4 regions of the Pantoea sp. SGAir0180 genome follow, and region 4 is predicted to be linked to each of the others. Evidence: predicted binding sites of a transcription regulator. Region 4 holds the regulator's gene; each other region holds the start of a gene.

The links. The regulator CRP, encoded in region 4, controls carbon source genes, mostly activating them, when cyclic AMP is high. The targets are predictions, from matches to a motif close to ATGTGANNNNNNTCACAT.
Region 1: a site for CRP is predicted at 1,661-1,678, ahead of C1N58_RS13360 (PTS sugar transporter subunit IIB). Genes of this name have one in related genera too.
Region 2: a site for CRP is predicted at 2,265-2,282, ahead of C1N58_RS17290 (PTS mannitol transporter subunit IICBA). Genes of this name have one in related genera too.
Region 3: a site for CRP is predicted at 1,763-1,780, ahead of C1N58_RS07470 (sugar transporter). Genes of this name have one in related genera too.

Annotation. Positions count from the first base shown of each region.
Region 1 is NZ_CP028071.1:2,802,406-2,807,441, forward strand. Features, by position in the region: gene C1N58_RS13355 (PTS sugar transporter subunit IIC) at 1-1,182, opposite strand, end outside; gene C1N58_RS13360 (PTS sugar transporter subunit IIB) at 1,268-1,576, opposite strand; gene C1N58_RS13365 (hypothetical protein) at 1,978-2,148, shown strand; gene C1N58_RS13370 (hypothetical protein) at 2,256-2,486, shown strand; gene C1N58_RS13375 (OsmC family protein) at 2,791-3,219, opposite strand; gene lldD (FMN-dependent L-lactate dehydrogenase LldD) at 3,265-4,452, opposite strand; gene lldR (transcriptional regulator LldR) at 4,452-5,036, opposite strand, start outside.
Region 2 is NZ_CP028071.1:3,688,158-3,693,193, forward strand. Features, by position in the region: gene C1N58_RS17280 (HTH-type transcriptional regulator) at 1-286, opposite strand, end outside; gene C1N58_RS17285 (DUF3053 domain-containing protein) at 1,271-1,987, shown strand; gene C1N58_RS17290 (PTS mannitol transporter subunit IICBA) at 2,425-4,359, shown strand; gene mtlD (mannitol-1-phosphate 5-dehydrogenase) at 4,454-5,036, shown strand, end outside.
Region 3 is NZ_CP028071.1:1,596,071-1,601,106, forward strand. Features, by position in the region: gene C1N58_RS07465 (hypothetical protein) at 1-305, opposite strand, end outside; gene C1N58_RS07470 (sugar transporter) at 524-1,708, opposite strand; gene cybB (cytochrome b561) at 1,873-2,418, opposite strand; gene C1N58_RS07480 (hypothetical protein) at 2,472-2,594, shown strand; gene C1N58_RS07485 (hypothetical protein) at 2,622-2,879, opposite strand; gene C1N58_RS07490 (MFS transporter) at 3,044-4,291, opposite strand; gene C1N58_RS07495 (LysR family transcriptional regulator) at 4,390-5,036, shown strand, end outside.
Region 4 is NZ_CP028071.1:4,122,240-4,127,275, reverse strand. Features, by position in the region: gene C1N58_RS19285 (phosphoribulokinase) at 1-191, shown strand, start outside; gene C1N58_RS19280 (OsmC family protein) at 221-625, opposite strand; gene crp (cAMP-activated global transcriptional regulator CRP) at 928-1,560, shown strand; gene C1N58_RS19270 (YccS/YhfK family putative transporter) at 1,619-3,694, shown strand; gene C1N58_RS19265 (bifunctional acetylornithine/succinyldiaminopimelate transaminase) at 3,696-4,916, opposite strand; gene C1N58_RS19260 (aminodeoxychorismate synthase component II) at 5,005-5,036, opposite strand, start outside.

The DNA.
Region 1 (5,036 bases), 1.3 Mb from region 4:
GCGCCAGTCCCAGCCGGTTGACCAGGCGGCCCCAATGGGGGCGGGCGTCGTCCACGGAGCCAGTGAGATCACGTGATTAATCAGGTTCGTTTTGGTGGCGATCCAGGCAATGACGGCGTTAACTAACGGGGCAAGAATAAAAGGGATAAACAGAATGGGGTTCATCACGACCGGTGAACCAAAAATCACCGGTTCGTTGATGTTGAACATGCTGGGCACCACACTCAGTTTTCCAATCGATCGCAGATGTGCTGACTGACTGCGCAAGTAAAGCAACACCAACCCCATCGTCGAACCGGAGCCACCGATAACAATAAAAAACTGCCAGAAAGGTTCAATAAACACGTGGCTGATGGGTTCTCCCGCGTTCAGCGCCTGCTGATTCAGACCGAGATTGGTCAGCCAGAAAGCCTGCAATATGCCCCCGACAATCACCGCCCCATGAATGCCTGCAAACCACAGCAGATGGCACAGCAGTACCGCCACCAGCACGGCAGGCAGCGAATCGGAGGCAGAGATGATCGGCGAGAAAATAGCCATGATGGCCTGAGGCAGCAACATGCCGAACTGCGCCTGTACCCACAGGCTCAGGGGAAACAGCGTGATAAAAATCGTGATAATCGGGATGAGCAAATCGAACGACTGACGGATCTTCGGCGGCACCTGCTCGGGCAGTTTGAAACCGATGTTGTATTTCTGCAGAACGTGCATCAGCTCCGTCGCAAAGAGCGCGACCAGAATGGCGGTAAAAATGCCCTCCCCGCCCAGCGAACCAACCGGCAACGTTTTGCCGCTCTGCGGTGCCGCCACCACCAGAAACGCCATCAGCGACAGACTGGCCGCCATAAAGCCATTCATCTTATAACTGTTTGCGAGGTTATAGGCGATGGCACTGGCGATATAGAGCGCCATAATGCCCATCGTCATGTTGTACGGCATCATGATTTGTTCTTCATGCGCCTTTACCATGCCCAGCCACCACTGTGCGAACGCCCAACTGCTGTCTGCCGAAAAAGGCGGATGAGCAAACAACAGCATAAACGAGCCCACGATCAGAAACGGCATGGAGGCAATAAATCCGTCCCGGATAGCGATGACATGACGCTGGCTGGAAAGACGGCCCGCCAGTGGGCTAATACGGTTTTCGATGACGCCGAATAGAGATTCACTGAAGTGGCTCATTGCCTGACTCCTTGCTGAGGCAAAAGAGAATAACCTGCCTGACGCAGTGCGGGTTTCGCGTGATATATCCCGGACCTCCCTGGTGTCAGGTATGAATAAGCTTTAGTGCGTCGCTTAATATTTTTTCACCATTCATCATGCCGTAATCCATACTGTTGATGACCGCAACCGGCTTGCTGTATTGCTGGGCGATCGGTTGAAAATCGGCCAGCTTGTATTTGATTTGTGGCCCGAGCAGGCAGCAGTCGTAATCGGCGATATCGTCTCTAAACTCTTCAATCCCCACAGCTTTTATCTCGACGTCCAGCCCTTGCTGTTGCGCCGCCTTTTCCATTTTCTGCACCACCATACTGGTGGACATGCCCGCAGCACAGCACAGTAAAATCTTCGTCATGGTGTATTCCTCTTTGTGGTGAATGATTAACGAATACACAGGGTGAAAATTTTCTGCAACCGGTTTCAGATTTGCGTATCAGAAGTGTGAGAAGTATCAAAACGCGAGCATTAAAGAGGTTCGGGGCGAATAAACACCTGAATAAGCCTTATCAGGAAGCCCGTTTCTCGTCATGCTGAGGCAATAAAACGGCGGTTCACTCAGCCATATCGTCGGCGCTGTCCATCGCAGTGATGGGTAAGAATTCACTGCCTGATAAGCGGGTAACGCGTATAATTGCTCAGAGCAATCCGATACCGACTGCCGTAACACGGGCGTCCGGCGGCAATTAGCTATACTGGTGATATATAAAGGAACACTCACCCTTCTCGCAGTACGCGGACCGGGATAAGGAGTCGGTTATGTTAATTGGTTTTGTGTTATTGGTCAGCGCGTGTGGACACGATGCCTGTGAAGCTTTACCGGTGTCAGAACGCATTTATCCGACGAAAACCGCCTGTGAAGTCATGGCAAATCGTATCCATAAAGTGCGTCCTAACGTCGTGCTGATATGTGGCGAAGTGCATCGTTAAGAAAGCGGTACAGGGCGAATGGCACAAAAAGTAGCCGATGACATTGCAAGGTTGCCGCTTAACGTTCAAAATATAAGCTGTTCTACACCAACACAGTTGTGAATCCCATGAAAAGTAGTCGTCCCCGCCGTCCTACCGGGCGTTGGGTTTATTACATTTTGTATGAAGGCATTCTGTGGCCCTGTCCGGTTCGCTGGGAATGGGAAAGCGGATACGGTGGCTGGCTGCCGTTTTATTACTCACCTACGTTTGAGTTTGTCGCGGGCGATCCCGGCAAGGCGTACCGTATTGCGCGCACGGATGTACGTGTGAAGCGGAGTGAAGAGATTTACGCCTGATTGCTGTCATGCATTCCATGGCAGCCACGAGGCGGTAAGAAGGAAACAGATTACCTCCAGCAGCAGTACCACCATCAGCAACACGCCGGGTTTGTGGCGCGACAGCCAGGTTTTCAGCCCCATAACATTGCGGCCCTGTGGATCAGCAGCAGTCCGCCACCCATGCTCAGCAAAACCCGCACCCCTTTTCCGTCTTTTTTGCCATTTCAGTGTCCCTCTGAAGAAAGCGAAAATGCGCCCTGAGGCGCATCCTGATGCTGCAAGATTGCTGCGGGAGCCGCCAGAAGGCGACTCAGGTACGCAATCAGTTATTCAGCGTGTAATCGAGTGTGATTTCTGCATTAAGCACCTGCGAAACCGGACAGCCGGCTTTAGCTTTATTGATGATTTCATCAAAGGTGTCGTTATCAATGCCCGGCAGCGAGATGGTGCTGGTCAGTGCCACTTTCGTAATCGCGAAGCCTTCACCTTTTTTGTCCAGCGACACATCGGCACTGGTATCAATGCTTTCAGGTTTATGGCCTGAGTTACCTAACATGAGCGACAGTGCCATTGAAAAACAGGCGGCATGTGCTGCGCCGATAAGCTCTTCCGGATTGGTGCCTTTCTGCCCTTCGAAACGGGTGTTAAAGCCGTAAGGTTGCTGGTTCAGTACACCACTTTCTGTGCTGACTGTGCCTTTGCCTTTGATATCGCCTTCCCAATGCGCCGAACCTTTCTTATGAATGGTCATATCATTCCTCCTGTTGGTAAAGAAGGTAAGTATAGACAACGTCGCTCAGTTTGCCGGGCATGAGGCCGGATGCAGGGCCACTTCGCCCAGCAACGCATTCGCCTGCACCAGCGACGTCTGGTTGATATCGGCTATACACTTCGCGCCTGTTAAGGTCATCGCGACTTTCATTTCGTTTTCAATCAGCGTCAGCAGATGTTCGACGCCACGTTGGCCATGTGTGGCCAGCGCGTAAACAAAGGCCCGTCCCAGCAGAACAGTATCTGCGCCCAACGCAATCATGCGCACCACATCAAGCCCATTATGGATGCCGCTGTCGGCAAGAATCGTCATATCCCCCTTCACCGCATCCGCGATGGCCGGTAAGGCACGAGCCGAAGACAACACGCCGTCCAGCTGGCGTCCGCCATGGTTTGAGACCACAATGCCATCGGCACCAAACCGCACCGCATCGCGGGCATCTTCCGGATCCAGAATGCCTTTAATCACCATTGGCCCGTCCCAGAACTCACGGATCCATTCCAGATCTTTCCAGGAAATCGACGGATCGAAATTCTTTGCCAGCCAGCCAATATAGTCTTCCAGCCCGGTCGGTTTGCCCAGATAGGTGGAAATATTGCCCAGATCGTGTGGTCGGCCCTGTAGCCCAACATCCAGTGCCCAGCGTGGGTGCGTGACAGCCTGCCAGTAGCGGCGCAGGGCCGCGTGCTTGCCGCTCATGCCCGAGTGCGCATCGCGATAGCGTGCGCCCGGCGTTGGCATATCAACGGTAAATACTAATGTGGTACAGCCCGCCGCTTTTGCCCGCTCAAGGGCGTTACGCATAAAGCCGCGATCGCGCAGCACATACAGTTGAAACCACATGGGCCGACTGATTTGCGGTGCCACTTCCTCAATCGGGCAAACGGAGACGGTCGATAAGGTAAACGGAATCCCTTTGCCCGCCGCAGCGCGCGCGGCCTGCACTTCCCCACGACGCGCGTACATGCCACACAGCCCAACCGGTGCCAGCGCGACGGGCATGGACAGCGTTTCACTGAACAGCGTGGTTTCCAGGCTGAGCGCCGACATGTTCCGGAGAATGCGCTGGCGCAGCGCCACGTCTGACAGATCGGCAACATTCCGCCGTAGCGTATGCTCTGCATAGGCACCGCCATCCAGATAATGAAACAGAAAAGGCGGTAAAATGCGCTGCGCGGCGGCGCGATAGTCACTGGCGGCAGAGATGATCATCAGCGGTTTTCCTTGTGATTGTGCAGGTCATGACCCGGCAAACGCGTAATTCGCGCCTGCCTGGCTTCGTCTTCATCAAGTGTTTTCATCGTGGTGTGAACAAAACCCAGATGATCCATGGCGGCTGACCGGGCAGCCTCGGCATCGCCCAGTAAAATCGCGTCGAGCATCGCCCGGTGCTGATCGGTCAGGCGGTCAAAAATCACGGGTCTGATGTACATCAGCTTACGACTGTGCAGCATGGACGAGTGCAGTAAATCGAATAATCCCCGCATGGTTTGCAGCAGCACGATGTTATGTGAGGCTTCTGCGATAGCCAGATGAAAGCGCAGATCGGCCTGCCCGGCCAGATGGGGATCGTCACTCTCTTTCATCGCCAGCGTGGCATCAAAGGCGTACCGCAGACGCTCTTTATCTGACTCGGTAGCCCGTAGCGCCGCATGCCAGGCCGTGCTTCCCTCAATCGCATGGCGCGCTTCAAGAATGTCGTAACGGTAGTCTGGATCGTTGGCGAGAAGCTGACGAATGGGCTCGACGATGCGCTGCTCAGACCAGGGCTCCTGCGGCTGACGCAGCCAGGTACC
Region 2 (5,036 bases), 430 kb from region 4:
GCAGCTGACGTCCAAGATACGGATTGGCGTGAAGTAATTTCATCAATTTCTGTGCCGTTGCTGAAGGGCGCGTACGCTGTGCTTCCCAACTTTTAACCGAAGAAACGCTAACACCCATGATTTTTGCAAACTCATCGACCTGCATTCCCGCCATTTCGCGCAGACGTTGCGGCTCTGGCATTGCAGGTTGACGCTGAGTTTGCAGCGCAACAGGGCTGTTATCACGTGTCAAAACAATCTGCTCAAGGCTGCTGAGCAATTCAAACATAGGATCTTTTAACTCCATAGAGAACTCCTTAAAACTCACTATGAATCACGTGAAAGAAGGTACACGAACCTGAAATCAGGTTCAGAAACCGGACTAAGCAAGCTGCATCCCATAAGAGTTTGTATTTATGATGAAAATCTTATGGGACACAGCCTGTACTGCACCGCTGCTTAAACATGACAACGCAATGCAACATATGCCGGGAGACTAAGTATGGATAGAGACCTGACAATTTGCAGTGCAAATTAAACATTTTTTTTAACTTTACAATTCTGAAAAAAGGCTAAAAACCCTAACCGTTTGATGCAATTGATTTTGTTGATACGGCATCCACTTCGCGTTCCGATCTTTTTTTCTTCACCCTTTTCGGTGAATAAATCGTCAGAACCCCGCACGCGCTTACAACAAAAGAATTTGCAAAATATGCGCCAGATCTTTCGATTTTCTACAACAAAACGGTCAGTACCAGCAATTTATCAAGCTACGCACTGGCGATGCCGTGGCTGTCGTGCCGCCAGCGCCCAAAGACATAACGGTTATCAGGCAATCACCAGTACGATTAATCCTGCTCTGTCATTTGGACAGGCCCTTCCCATAGCGAGCCAGAGCAACGGGTTGCACTACTTTAAGGCAACTGAACAATGAAAGGGCATTTAGAGGATAGTTGTTAATACAGCCTGCACCCGGTACGGGATGCTCAGGCAGTGAGCGCGGTCCGGGCAGGCTTAACAAAGGGCGTCTGAACAGGCCCCGATCCGGGTTTATTCTTACTGCCTTTACAGCACGAGCCGCCCCTTATCGGGTATGGAAAAAAGCCTTTTCACTGCTCTTTAACAGGCTTTGTAAACGGATGAGGCCCTGATTTTACGTTTAACCTCTTTTTTCTTACCCATAATGGCCTGACAGCGCGCTTTCACATTGTGTGGCCATTAACGTTTGTTCTATTCTTTAGGCCACTGCTTACCCGGACATCAGCCAGTTTTACTGACAGGAGTTGAACCCATGGCTTCAGGAATTTCCCGCGTCCTGGCACGCAGCGGCATTATGCTGGCTGGCGTGCTTATCGTTCTGCAACTCACCGCGTGTGGTGATAAAGAAGGCGAACAACGCAAAGCGTTTATCGATTTCATGCAAAATACCGTTATGCGTAGCGGTGAACATCTGCCGAGTCTGAGTGAAAACCAGAAACAGAGTTTTGGTCCCTTTGCTGGGGATTACGCGATTTTGTATGGTTTCTCACAACAGGTGAATAAGACGGTCGATCAGGGCATGCGCCCGGTCGTGGATGAGCTTTCTGCTATTCGCGTGCCGCAGGACTACCTGAGTCGCCGGGATTCTCTGGCTCAGGCCACCAGCGCCCTGACCGTCGCCACCCAACAACTCGAAAGCGCCAAAATGCAGGCGGATAAGAGCAAAGCCGGTTTGAAACAGTCTGACGATCTGAAAAAGGTTTTCGATACCGCCTATGACAAGGTCGTCACTCAGCCTGCCGCTCAGTTGATCCCATTGTTACCTAAACTCCAGGCGCTTAGTCAGGATGCGGTTAAAACTGGTGAATTTCTTCAGGCACAGGGGACACGCGTCAGTTTTAATAATGGCGGAGTCCAGTTCCCTACTCAGGAACAGGCTACCCAGTACAACAGCCTGATGACCAGTTTATCAGCGAATGTCCAGGCACTGACTCAGGCCAAGAATGCCGTTCAGGGCACGGGACAATAAATTTCACACGGACAGATTAGCGACTGTCCACCTCATAATCACTTCACCACGCGCTTACGCTTCATAAAAACGGGCCAGATCAAAATGTGATCTGGCCCGTTTTTTATTAAATTAAGTTGTGACTTTAATCACATTTTATAAACAAAGCAGCATGATAAAAGTGTGATAAATATCACTTAAAGTAAAAAGAAACGGTCAGAAAGTGGTCATAACTTTCCTGTATGACCCTTATTTTGTGATCTAAATCACTTAAAACGCCCCTGTCACCCCGTCATAAATGTGACCTGCATCACTCATGGGGTCACCCACTACGCAGGCCAATATTCGCGTGATAAAGTCCGCCTGCATACAGTAATACTGACGGCGCATCGCCGTAGTGGCTAAACAAAAACAAACGCGCGCTCCTGTTGCAGCGCGTCTCAACAAGGGGTGGGCTTATGTCCTCATCAGTAAAGGTCAAAGTTCAAAGCTTTGGTCGCTTTTTGAGTAATATGGTGATGCCTAACATCGGCGCGTTTATCGCCTGGGGTATTATCACCGCGCTGTTTATTCCAACGGGCTGGATTCCAAACGCAACACTGGCGAAACTTGTCGCCCCGATGATCACTTACCTGCTGCCATTGCTAATTGGCTTTACAGGTGGACGTCTGGTGGGAGGCGATCGCGGCGGTGTGGTGGGTGCCATCACGACAATGGGCGTGATTGTCGGTGCTGATATGCCGATGTTCCTCGGCTCGATGATCGCAGGCCCGCTTGGTGGCTGGGCAATCAAGTCATTTGACCGCATGGTTGACGGCAAAATCAAAAGCGGCTTCGAAATGCTGGTTAACAACTTCTCTGCCGGGATCATCGGCATGTTGTTGGCGTTGCTGGCCTTCCTGGCGATTGGTCCCCTTGTCGAAGGTTTGTCACATATCCTGTCCGCTGGCGTCAATTTGATGGTGCAAAATAACCTGCTGCCATTGACGTCTGTCTTTGTCGAACCGGCAAAAATCCTGTTTCTTAATAATGCTATTAACCACGGCATCTTCTCACCGTTGGGGATTCAACAGGCAAGCGAAGCCGGTAAGTCAATCTTCTTCCTGATTGAAGCCAACCCAGGCCCGGGTATGGGCGTACTGATGGCCTATATGTTCTTTGGTCGTGGTAGTGCGAAGCAGTCTGCCGGCGGTGCGGCTATCATCCACTTCCTGGGCGGTATTCACGAAATCTACTTCCCTTATGTCCTGATGGCACCACGCCTGCTGCTGGCCGTGATCCTCGGCGGTATGACCGGCGTGTTTACTCTGACGGTTCTGCATGGCGGCCTGGTTTCCCCTGCCTCACCGGGATCTATCCTGGCGGTATTAGCCATGACGCCAAAAGGCGCTTATTTTGCGAATATTGCCGCCGTCTTCGCTGCTTTTGCTGTTTCCTTCGTGGTCTCTGCTATTTTGCTCAAAACCAGCAAAGTGAAAGAAGACGATGATATCAAAGCGGCTACGCAGCGCATGCATGATATGAAAGCCGAGTCAAAAGGGCAGGCGGTGTCAGGTGCCGCGGTTGCCAGCGATGCGATGAGCGTTGACCTGAACCATGTGCGTAAAATCATCGTGGCTTGTGATGCCGGCATGGGGTCAAGCGCTATGGGGGCAGGCGTACTGCGTAAGAAAGTTCAGGATGCAGGCTTAACGCATGTGTCGGTAACCAACAGCTCCATTAACGCGCTGCCGGGTGATGTTGACTTAGTCATTACGCATCGCGATTTGACCGAACGCGCCATTCGTCAGGCTCCTCATGCCCAACACATTTCACTGAATAACTTTCTGGACAGTGCTCTGTACAGCACGCTGACCCAGCGCCTGGCGGCGGCAAACCGGAGTGAAGCGAACCGGGAAGTCGTACAGAAAACATTGGGTGACAGCTATGATGACGGCAGTGCCAACCTGTTTAAACTGGGGGCGAGCAATGTGTTCCTGGGACTGAATGCCAGTAATAAAGAGCAGGCCATCCGCTTTGCGGGTGAGCAGTTGGTGAAAGGGGGTTATGTTCAGCCCGAGTACGTTGATGCGATGCTGGAGCGGGAAAAGCTGACGCCGACATACCTTGGCGAATCGATCGCGGTCCCGCACGGCACGGTTGAGGCTAAAGACCGGGTGCTGAAAACCGGTGTGGTTTTCTGCCAGTACCCTGCTGGCGTGCAGTTTGGTGATGAACCCGATGAGGTGGCGCGCCTGGTCATTGGTATCGCCGCCCGCAATAACGAGCATATTCAGGTGATCACCAGCCTGACCAACGCACTTGACGATGAGCAGGTCATTGAAAAACTGGCTCATACCAACAGCGTTCAAGATGTGCTGGATCTGTTATCAGGCAAGCCAGCGTTAGCCTGATTCGGTCCGACATTTTCCCTGGGGCGGTTATGCCCGTCCCACTTTGTTGGGGCGGACATGCCCGCCCCGTTGTCATTTGATATGGGTCAAAATTATGAAAGCGTTACATTTTGGAGCGGGTAATATTGGTCGCGGTTTTATTGGTAAACTGCTGGCAGACGCAGGTATTGAGCTGGTTTTCGCAGATGTGAATCAGACGGTACTGGATGCCCTGAATGCACGTCATGAATATCCTGTGCATGTCGTCGGTGAACAGGCCAACGTCGACATCGTTACAGGCGTCAGCGCCGTTAACAGTACCAGCGACGATATTATCCCTCTGATCGCTGAAGTTGATCTCGTTACCACTGCGGTTGGCCCGCAAATCCTGGAACGCATCGCCACCAGCGTCGCCAAAGGTCTGGCCAAACGCAGTGATAACGGCAATGTTCAGCCGCTAAATATTATCGCCTGTGAAAATATGGTTCGCGGTACCAGTCAGCTCAAACAGCATGTGCTCCAGGCACTACCGTCCCAGTATCACGCCTGGCTTGAGGCGCATGTTGGCTTTGTCGATTCTGCGGTTGATCGTATTGTACCGCCTTCTGAAGCCGGCAGTGAGGATCCGCTGGAAGTCACCGTGGAAACCTTCAGCGAATGGATTGTGGATAAGACCCAGTTTAAGGGCGATCTGCCCA
Region 3 (5,036 bases), 1.9 Mb from region 4:
GCACGGTTGTTCTTCAGCAAAGTAAATAATTCAAACTGCGTGGCGTCCGTGATCTGACGCTGCACTTCACCTTGCGTATACAGCAGCAGATGAATATGCCCCAGTTGACGCCAGACGATGATCGCCGAGGCAATCAAGGCGCAGGTCGTTTCTGCCTGCACGCATTCTACTGTAGCGTAGCGAACGTCGTCTAAATCATTCGTGAAAATTTTCACCGCCTCAGCAGGTAAGATGGCCTGAAGATCCTGCAACATCACCCGGCTGACGCTACGCGACAGGTACAGCGTTAACCACTTTCTCGTCATGAACGTTGATCCTTTTTCGAGGTTAACGGATGTAATGGATGAGTCAGGTAGAAGGGCATCCTCTGACAATATAAGCGGTTATCCGGTGTGTTTAGCACCTCTGACGCGCTGCACCTTCGGACGCCGGAACAGGTCGTCTGGCCGTTCAGTGCCGCAGTGCATGATAGCAGACGAAGACGCATCGGCAGACTTCTGCGAGGCGCAGAAGCCTGCTTCAGTTAACCATTAGAGCGTAACTGTGGGTAGCGCCGGAAAATATACACGCACCATAGCAGCGCGACCAGGCCGATCATCGCTCCCACGTTACCGACGTCAGACAGGCTCATATATACGCTCACCTGACTGCCCAGTAACGCGCCCGCACCGATGCCGATGTTGTAAATGCCGGACATCAGCGACATCGCCACGTCGGTGGCATCGGGTGCCAGTGACAGGACACGGATTTGCATCGCCAGGCCAATCATCATCATCGCCATTCCCCAGATGACGCAGAGGGTGATAATCGCGCCAGGACGCACGGCGGCAAAAATTAACAGCCCCATGCATAAGGTGACCAGGGCGATGGCGCTGATCAGCAACGCTGAGGGAAAGCGTTTACCCAGCGAACTGAACAGCAGACTGCCAATAATGCCGGCAGAACCAAACAGTAACAGCAGCAGGGTGGTAAAACTTTCGCTGGCATTCGCCACCAGTTGCATAAAGGGTTCAATATAGCTGTAAGCCGTATAGTGCGCGGTCACAATGAGTGTAACCAGCAGGTACATGCCTGCCAGGGCCGGGCGGCGGAACAACAGCGGTACGCTGCTTAATGAACCGGTGTGTTCACTGGGCAGACGCGGCAAGACGCGCGCCAGCATAATCATCAGGATCAACGCTGACAGCCCGATCATGCCAAAGGTGGTGCGCCAACCCAGCGCCTGCCCCACAACGCGACCAATGGGCACCCCCAGCACCATGGCCAGTGCCGTACCGGTTGCCAGCATACTGAGCGCCTGCGTTTTTTTACCGGCAGGCGCCACACGAATGGCCAGTGAGGCGGTAATGGACCAGAACACCGCATGTGACAGCGCAATGCCAATGCGGGAAACGATTAACGAACTGAAGCTCCAGGCGAATGTCGAAAGAACATGGCTGGCTACAAAGAGGCTAAACAGTACCGTAAGCAGTAACCGCCGTTCAACATTACGCGTCAGCAGCATTAACGGCAGGGACAGCAGCGCCACCACCCAGGCATAAATTGTCAGCATAATGCCCACTTCAGCGGTTTTCATCGAAAACCCGGCAGCAATATCCGACAGTAAACCCACCGGTACGAACTCAGTGGTATTGAAAACAAAAGCGGCGATGGCCAGCAGCACCACGCGTAGCCAGGCCGTTTTACGGGAAACAGTTGTTAAAGGCATGAGAAGTTAAATCTGTCTGTGCGTCAAAAGAGGATGACAACGATCATCCCACGAAAGTGACCTGCGTCACAATTTAGTGGCTATTGTGTAGGAATCAAGCGCCGGGTGGAACCACCTGGCGCAGATTATGGTGATTTTTTAGCCCGATGTGCAGCGTCAGGGAATCAGGGCTGGCGCGTCCCGCGTCCCGGCATCATACGCAGCAGCGTATTGTCCTTCAGCGCATAGTGATGGAACAGGGCTGCAGCGACATGTAAGCCGATGAGCCAGTAGCCCAGTGGCGCCAGGGTTTCATGCCAGTCGACGAGCGTATCAGAGAGATCGAAATCAGGTTCCGCAGCGACCGGCATGGGAATGCCGAATAATAACCACTCGCGGCCCTTCAGGTAACGTGAGGCGATACCCAGCACCGGCAGGCTGATAAATAAGGCATAAATCAACGTGTGCGTCAGGTGCGCCAGGCCCGTTTGCCAGCGTGGCACGGGGGGCGTAATCGCAGGGCTGCGATGGCGAATTTTCAGCAGTAACCGTGACAGCATCACCACCAGAATGGTTGCGCCCGCGCTAAAGTGTGTCACGGTCATCACAAAGCGCTGCCAGGAGCCCCGTTCCACATAACCGCGCAGCTCCATCGTGGCATAGACAATAATCAGCAGCAGCACGGTCAGCCAGTGAAGGGCAATTTGAGACGCCGCATATTTATCACGCATGTTAAATCCCTGTATGAAGAGTAAGGCCTCTAAGATAACGGAAAAAAGGCAAAATGCTTAACGAATTGGCGACTTTAAGCGGGACGGCTACAGGGGCAGGTCGGCAGCAACTGAACGGCGGGCTGGCAGGGCAGATGGCGGCGATATTCCGCCATCCTCGTGAAAAACGCGGCTGAATGGGATCGCAAAGGCATGCGCTGTGATCAGAAATCGATACCGTGCTTCAGTCCAACGCTGTCATGCAGGGGTGGGGTTTGAGCAGACATAACCGGGCAACAGTCGTCGCAGCCTAATGCGCTGGCATAATATTTTCGGGCCTGCTGTATAGCCGCTGTTGCAGAGTAAAACGTGCCCAGAAACAGTCGGTCTTCCAGACCCGGAAGGTAGCGACAGCCTTTGGCGTGTACCACGTGGTTATCGTTATAACCGGATTGTTTATTGACGTAATAGTAATGCGCCATGAGGTCTCCCCTAACAGTGAATTCAAAGATGGCATTAATCTTTGGGATTAAACCGATTATAGCGGGGAAACACCGGTAGTTAGCAATGATACTGATAATACGGACAATTCTTGTACAGCGGACTTTCCGGGCCGCATTGTGCCCGGAAAATTTGTTAAGTTTTGCTAGAGTTTGCGTTGATGCAGCCGCCACGCGACCGCCAGAGCCAGCAGCAGCAGGGTAGAGATAAACACGGTTATGCCCGGCCAGCCAAACTGATGCCAGAAAAAGCCCCCTGCCGTACCCGCCACGCTGGACCCCACATAATAACTGAACAGATACAGTGAAGACGCCTGGCCTTTTGCGCGACGCGCGCGTGGCCCAATCCAGCCGCTGGCCACGGAGTGTGCGGCGAAAAAGCCAGCACTGAACAGCATCATCCCAATAAAGATCAGAACCAGCGCATGAAAGGCGGTCAGGAGCAGGCCCGTCAGCATGATAAGCGTTGCGCCCAGCATCACCGGCCCCCGGCCATATCGACTGGTTAACGCGCCGGCTTTGGGCGAACTCCACGAACCGGTCAGGTAAACCACGGACAGCAGTCCCACCACGGCCTGGCTTAAATGCCACGGCGCACCCAGCAGCCGATAGCCGATATAGTTAAACAGGGTGACGAACGCCCCCATCAGCAGTAAGCCTTCCGCGAACAGCAAGGGCAGGCCCGCATCGCGCCAGTGCAGGCGAAAGTTAATGGCCAGATGGCGGGGGCGCAGGGATGTCGGGTGAAAATGCCGCGAGGCGGGCAAAATTTTCCAGAACATCAGGGCGGCCGCCAGGGCAAAACAGCCAATGGCGGCAATGGCGACGCGCCAGGAGAAAAAGTCGGTTAATACGCCGCTGATCAGGCGACCGCTCATCCCGCCAATCGAATTTCCGCTGATATACAGCCCCATCGAAAAGGCGACTACGCTGGGATGGATTTCTTCACTGAGATAAGTCATCCCGACGGCCGCTACACCGCTGAGCGACAGGCCAATAAGCGCCCGCATCAGCAGAATGCCGTGCCAGCTTGTCATGGTGGCCGAAATCAGCGTGCAGACGGAAGCCAGCATCAGCGCGGTGACCATGACAGATTTGCGACCGACAGCATCGGACAAGGGGCCGGTAATCAGTAAGCCCAGCGCCAGTGTCGCAGTGGAGACCGACAGGGAAATACTGCTGGCGGCCGGTGACACGCCAAACTGTGCAGAGAGGACCGGCAGCAGCGGCTGCACACAATACAGCAGCGCAAAGGTGGCCAGCCCGGCCGAAAACAGCGCCAGTGTCACGCGCATAAAGGGCGGAGTGCCGCGCACGATCCACGCCTGAGAAGGTGATGCAGGCTGCTGCGCCACATTTCTGTCCAGGACGACAGCCGATGAAGAGCGATTCACAGTAATCCTTATGAGTAAAAACAACGAATAACGTAAGGCTAGGAAAAGCGGATTAGGTTGTCTAATATATTAATAATCTCAAATAATATTTTTAACCTATGAATCTTGAGCTGCGTCACCTGCGTTATTTTATTGCCGTTGCAGAAGAGCTGCATTTTGGCCGCGCGGCGCAACGGCTGCATATTTCTCAGCCGCCGCTCAGTCAGCAAATCATGCACCTTGAGGCAGAAACCGGGGCGCAGCTGTTTAACCGCACCAACCGCAGCGTGCAGCTCACGCCGGCCGGGCAACAATTTTTGCAGGATGCGCGCGCCATTCTGTTGCAGGTTGAGCAGGCGACCCAGCGTGCGGCACGACTACATCGGGGAGAAGAAGGGGAACTGCGCATTGGCTTTACCTCGTCTGCCGCTTTTATTGGTGTCGTCTCGGATGCGCTCTACCTGTTTCGCCAGCGCTGGCCTGATGTTCATGTTCAGATGCAGGAAATCAATACCCGGCAGCAGCTGACGCCGCTCCATGAAGGGAAACTCGATTTGGGTGTGATGCGCAACACGCCGCTGCCTGCGGATCTGCATCATCAACTGCTGTTACAGGAGCCGCTATGCGCGGTGGTGCACAAAGCCCATCCGCTGGCATCCGCCGGGAAGATTTCTTTACAGGCGCTGGCCAGTGAGCCTTTTGTCTTTTTCGATCCGCAGGTGGGAACGGCGCTTTACAGCGAAATACTCGATTTACTGCAACGCTA
Region 4 (5,036 bases):
AAAGCTTTGTGGTTATCCACTTTCAGGGGCTGGAAGACATTGATTTTCCCTATCTGCTGGCCATGCTGCAGGGATCGTTTATTTCCAATATCAACACGCTGGTGGTACCCGGCGGCAAAATGGGACTGGCGATGGAGTTAATTATGGCGCCGTTAGTAAAACGGCTCATGGAAGGGAAACGGATTGAATAACCACAGAGGCCAGCCTGGCCTCTGTGAGATTATAGCGCGATCACTTCGTAGCTGTGGGTAATGTTGACGCCTTTGCCTAACATGATGGCGACAGAGCAATATTTTTCCGCTGACAGATCGACAGCGCGTGCCACGGCTTTATCCGAAAGTGCGTTGCCGCTGACGATAAAATGCAGATTGATATGGGTAAAGATGCGGGGGGCTTCTTCCCGACGTTCAGACGATAGTTTCACTTCGCAATCAACCACATCGTTGCGGCCTTTTTGCAAAATTGACACAACGTCAATGGCGCTGCATCCCCCTGCCGCCATCAGCACCATCTCCATAGGGCTCGGCGCTTTATCGCCAGAATTGCCATCCATCAGTACCTGATGGCCGGACGATGATTCCCCCAGGAATGTTAACCCTTCAACCCATTTGACGCGTGCCTGCATAATTTTGACCTCAGAATACCCTGTTTTGGCTCAGCGTACGCTTTTGCCTGGGAAACAGCAATCCAGAGAAAACGCCATCTTGCTGAAGCGAGACAACACAAGACAGTCGACGTAAGCTGTGCTACAAACAGAGCTGAAAATATTTTTCGTCATCCGAAGACGAAGCCGGGAAGAATGATGCGCACTGCGCCGAATGCAGCCCGAATAATTTCCTGAATGGAAAGACGCTTAACGCTTACATCGCCTGGCAGGGAAACAGAGCCCTGTATTTTGGGCACGATTACAACAGAGGATAATAGCGAATGGTTCTCGGCAAACCGCAAACAGACCCTACACTTGAATGGTTCCTGTCCCATTGCCATATTCACAAGTATCCATCCAAAAGTACGCTCATTCATCAAGGTGAAAAGGCGGAAACGCTTTACTACATCGTTAAAGGTTCCGTTGCGGTACTGATTAAGGATGAAGAAGGCAAGGAGATGATTCTGTCCTATCTGAATCAGGGCGACTTTATTGGTGAGCTTGGCCTGTTCGAAGAAGGTCAGGAGCGCAGCGCCTGGGTACGTGCGAAAACCGCGTGCGAAGTGGCAGAGATTTCCTACAAAAAATTCCGTCAGCTGATTCAGGTGAATCCGGACATCCTCATGCGCCTCTCCTCGCAAATGGCGCGCCGTCTGCAGGTCACATCGGAAAAAGTGGGCAACCTCGCGTTCCTTGATGTCACCGGTCGCATTGCGCAGACGTTGCTCAACCTGGCGAAACAGCCGGATGCCATGACGCATCCTGACGGCATGCAAATTAAAATTACGCGTCAGGAAATTGGCCAAATCGTGGGATGTTCACGTGAAACCGTGGGACGTATTTTGAAGATGCTGGAAGACCAGAATCTGATCTCCGCACACGGCAAAACAATTGTTGTTTACGGCACGCGCTAAGCTTTATTCTTCACGGCATAATGGCAACGTTATGCCGTGAATTATTTGCGTTGAGCCGATGTGGCGAAGAATAATTTATCACCCTGAAGTTAACTATGCCCTGCGCCAGACACTGGTGTTGTGTCTCCCCGTCGCGCTCGGCTGGCTGTTTGGCGATCTGCAAAAAGGATTGCTGTTCTCATTGGTGCCTGCCTGCTGCAATATTGCCGGTCTGGATACACCCCACAAACGCTTCTTTAAACGCCTGATTGTCGGCGGCAGCCTGTTTGCCCTGGGTAGCTTACTGATGCAGTGGCTTCTGTTTAAAGACGTGCCCTTACCGCTTATTCTTTTCGCTCTGCCTTTGCTGCTGGGCGTGACAGGTGAAATCAGCCCACTGCACGCACGGTTACTCCCTGCCACACTGATCGCAGCGATATTTACCACCAGCCTGATTGGCCGCATGCCCATTTACGTACCGCCCCTGCTCTACATCGGCGGTACGCTGTGGTATGGCCTGTTTAACTGGTTCTGGTTTTGGCTGTGGAAAGAGCAGCCAATGCGTGAAAGCCTGAGTCTGATTTACCGCGAACTGGCGAACTATTGTGACGCCAAGTACACCTTGTTGACGCAACTTACCGATCCGGAGAAGGCGCTACCACCGTTGCTGGCGCGGCAACAAAAAGCAATCGACCTCATCAACACCTGTTATCAGCAGATGCATATGCTGTCCGCCAGCCGCGATCACAGTCATAAGCGACTGACCCGCGCTTTTCAGGTCGCACTGGATTTACAGGAACACATTTCTGTCAGCCTGCATCAGCCAGAAGAAGTGCAAAAACTGGTAGAACAAAGCCATGCTGAGGCCGTGATTCGCTGGAATGCGAAAACCATTTCCGCCCGTTTACGTGAGCTGGCAGACAACATCCTGTACCACCAACTGTCCAGTCGCTTTGATATGGACAAGCAGCTGGGGGCACTGGAAAAAATCGCCCGTCAGCACCCGGACAATCCGGTAGGAAATTTTTGCCTTTATCACTTCAGCCGCATCGCACGGGTACTGCGTACACAAAAGCCCCTTTATCAGCGTGATTTGATGGCGGATCGCCAGCGCCGTTTACCGCTTCTGCCCGCACTCAGAAGCTATCTCTCGCTGCGCTCTTCTGCCCTGCGCACGGCCGGACGTTTTTCTGTGATGCTGATGCTGGGTAGCGGGCTGGCGCTGTTCTTTTCGATTCCCAAACCCTACTGGATTCTGATGACCATTATGTTTGTCAGCCAGAGTAACTACAGCGCCACACGGGTGCGTATTCAGCACCGTGCGCTGGGCACCTTTGCCGGGCTGGTGATTGCGGCAGCCTCGCTGCGGCTGGATGTCCCTGAACCGCTGGTGTTGAGCATCATGCTGGTGATTACCTTTATCAGCTATCGCTTTACCCGCCAGTTTTACGGCTGGTCGATGGTGGGGTTCACGGTCACCGCGGTATATACCCTGCAACTTCTGTCACTTAACGGCGCACAATTCTTACTGCCGCGCCTGCTGGATACCCTGATGGGCTGCCTGATTGCGTTTGGCGGAACGTTATGGCTTTGGCCGCAATGGCAAAGTGCCCTGCTACGACAGAACGCACATGATGTGCTTGAGGCTTTCCAGGACGCGTTACGCATGTTGCTTGGTCCGGAACAGTCTCCCGAGGTACTCGCCTATCAGCGCGTTAACGTTAATCAGGCCCACAATGCAGTCTTTAACTCACTAAATCAGGCGATGCAGGAGCCGGGGTTTAACGCACGCTATTTACAGGATATGCGTTTATGGGTCACGCACAGCCAGTTTATCGTTGAGCACATCAACGCCATGACGATTCTGGCACGCGAACATACCATGCTGCCGCCTACGCTGGCGGAGCACTATCTGCAATGGTGTGAAATTGCGCTGCAGCGTTGCCAGCAGCGGCTTGAATATGACGGCGAAAGTTCGCAAACCGATCTGTTACAGGGAATTGAAGATATCAACGAGGGACCGGTCACAGTACTGGAGCAGCACATCAGGCGCATTCTGGATCATCTTAAGGTGATGCACACGATCTCATCGCTGGCGTGGAACCAGCGACCGCATCATGGTCGCTGGCTGATTCGCAGTATGGGTCGAAAATAACTCAGGCAGCCAGGACTTTCCCGACCGCTTTGGCAAAGCGCGCCATGCCTTCTTCAATATCGGCGGGTTCAATAATCAGTGAAGGGGCAAAACGCATCACATCCGTACCAGCCACCAGCACCATAACGCCTTCAGCCGCGGCGGCATTGAGGATATCGCGTGATTTTCCGGCATGTTGCGGCTTCAGGGCCGCGCCTACCAGTAAGCCTTTGCCGCGAATATCGCTAAACAGATCGTAACGGGCATCAATCGCCTTGAGTGCCTCGACAAACTGCTGGCGACGGGATTCCACGCCGTTCAGCACGTCTGGCGTATTGATCAGATCCAGCGCGGTTTCAGCAATCGCACAGGCCAGCGGATTGCCACCATAGGTGGTGCCATGCACGCCAGGAGCCATCGTTGACGCCACCTCCTCGGTGGTCAGCATCGCGCTGACAGGAAAACCACCGCCCAGCGCTTTCGCCGAAGTCAGAATGTCTGGCGTGACGCCGTAGTGCTCATAAGCAAACAGCTTACCGCTGCGCCCCATACCGCTCTGAACTTCATCCAGCACCAGCAACGCCTGATGTTTATCGCAGAGCTCACGCAGCCCCTGCATAAATTCTGGCGTGGCCGGCATGACGCCACCTTCACCCTGAATGGGCTCAACGACAATCGCACAGGTGTGGTCGTCGATAACGGCTTTCACTGCCGCCAAATCGTTGAAGGGCACATGCACAATGTCAGCGGGTTTTGGGCCAAAACCGTCGGAATATTTTGGCTGGCCGCCTACCGTGACCGTAAACAGCGTCCGGCCATGAAAGGCATTATGGAAGGCAATAATTTTGCTTTTAAACGGGCTATGACGTTTACAGGCATAATAACGCGCCAGCTTAAACGCGGCCTCGTTGGCTTCTGCGCCGGAGTTGGCAAAAAACACTCTGTCCGCGAAGGTGGCGTTAATCAGTTTGCTGGCCAGGCGCAAAGCCGGTTCATTGGTGAACACATTGCTGGTGTGCCACAGGGTTTCGCCCTGTTTCTTCAGGGTTTCAATCAGCGCCGGGTGACAATGGCCCAGCGCGGTGACGGCAATCCCACCCGAGAAGTCGATATACTCTTTACCCTGCTGATCCCACACCCGGCTTCCTTTGCCTTTTACCGGTACAAACTGCGCAGGTGCATAAACAGGCAAAATAACCTGATCGAACGTTTCCCGTGTTACCGCAATGTTTTCCGCTGCCATTGACAACCTCGCAAACTGATGAGTTGGTTCATGATGAAATAATAATCATGAAATATGCATAAAAAATCACTTAAAGGCAAACACAACTTTACTGTTGCAGGAAATTAGCGAGCAGTTGAT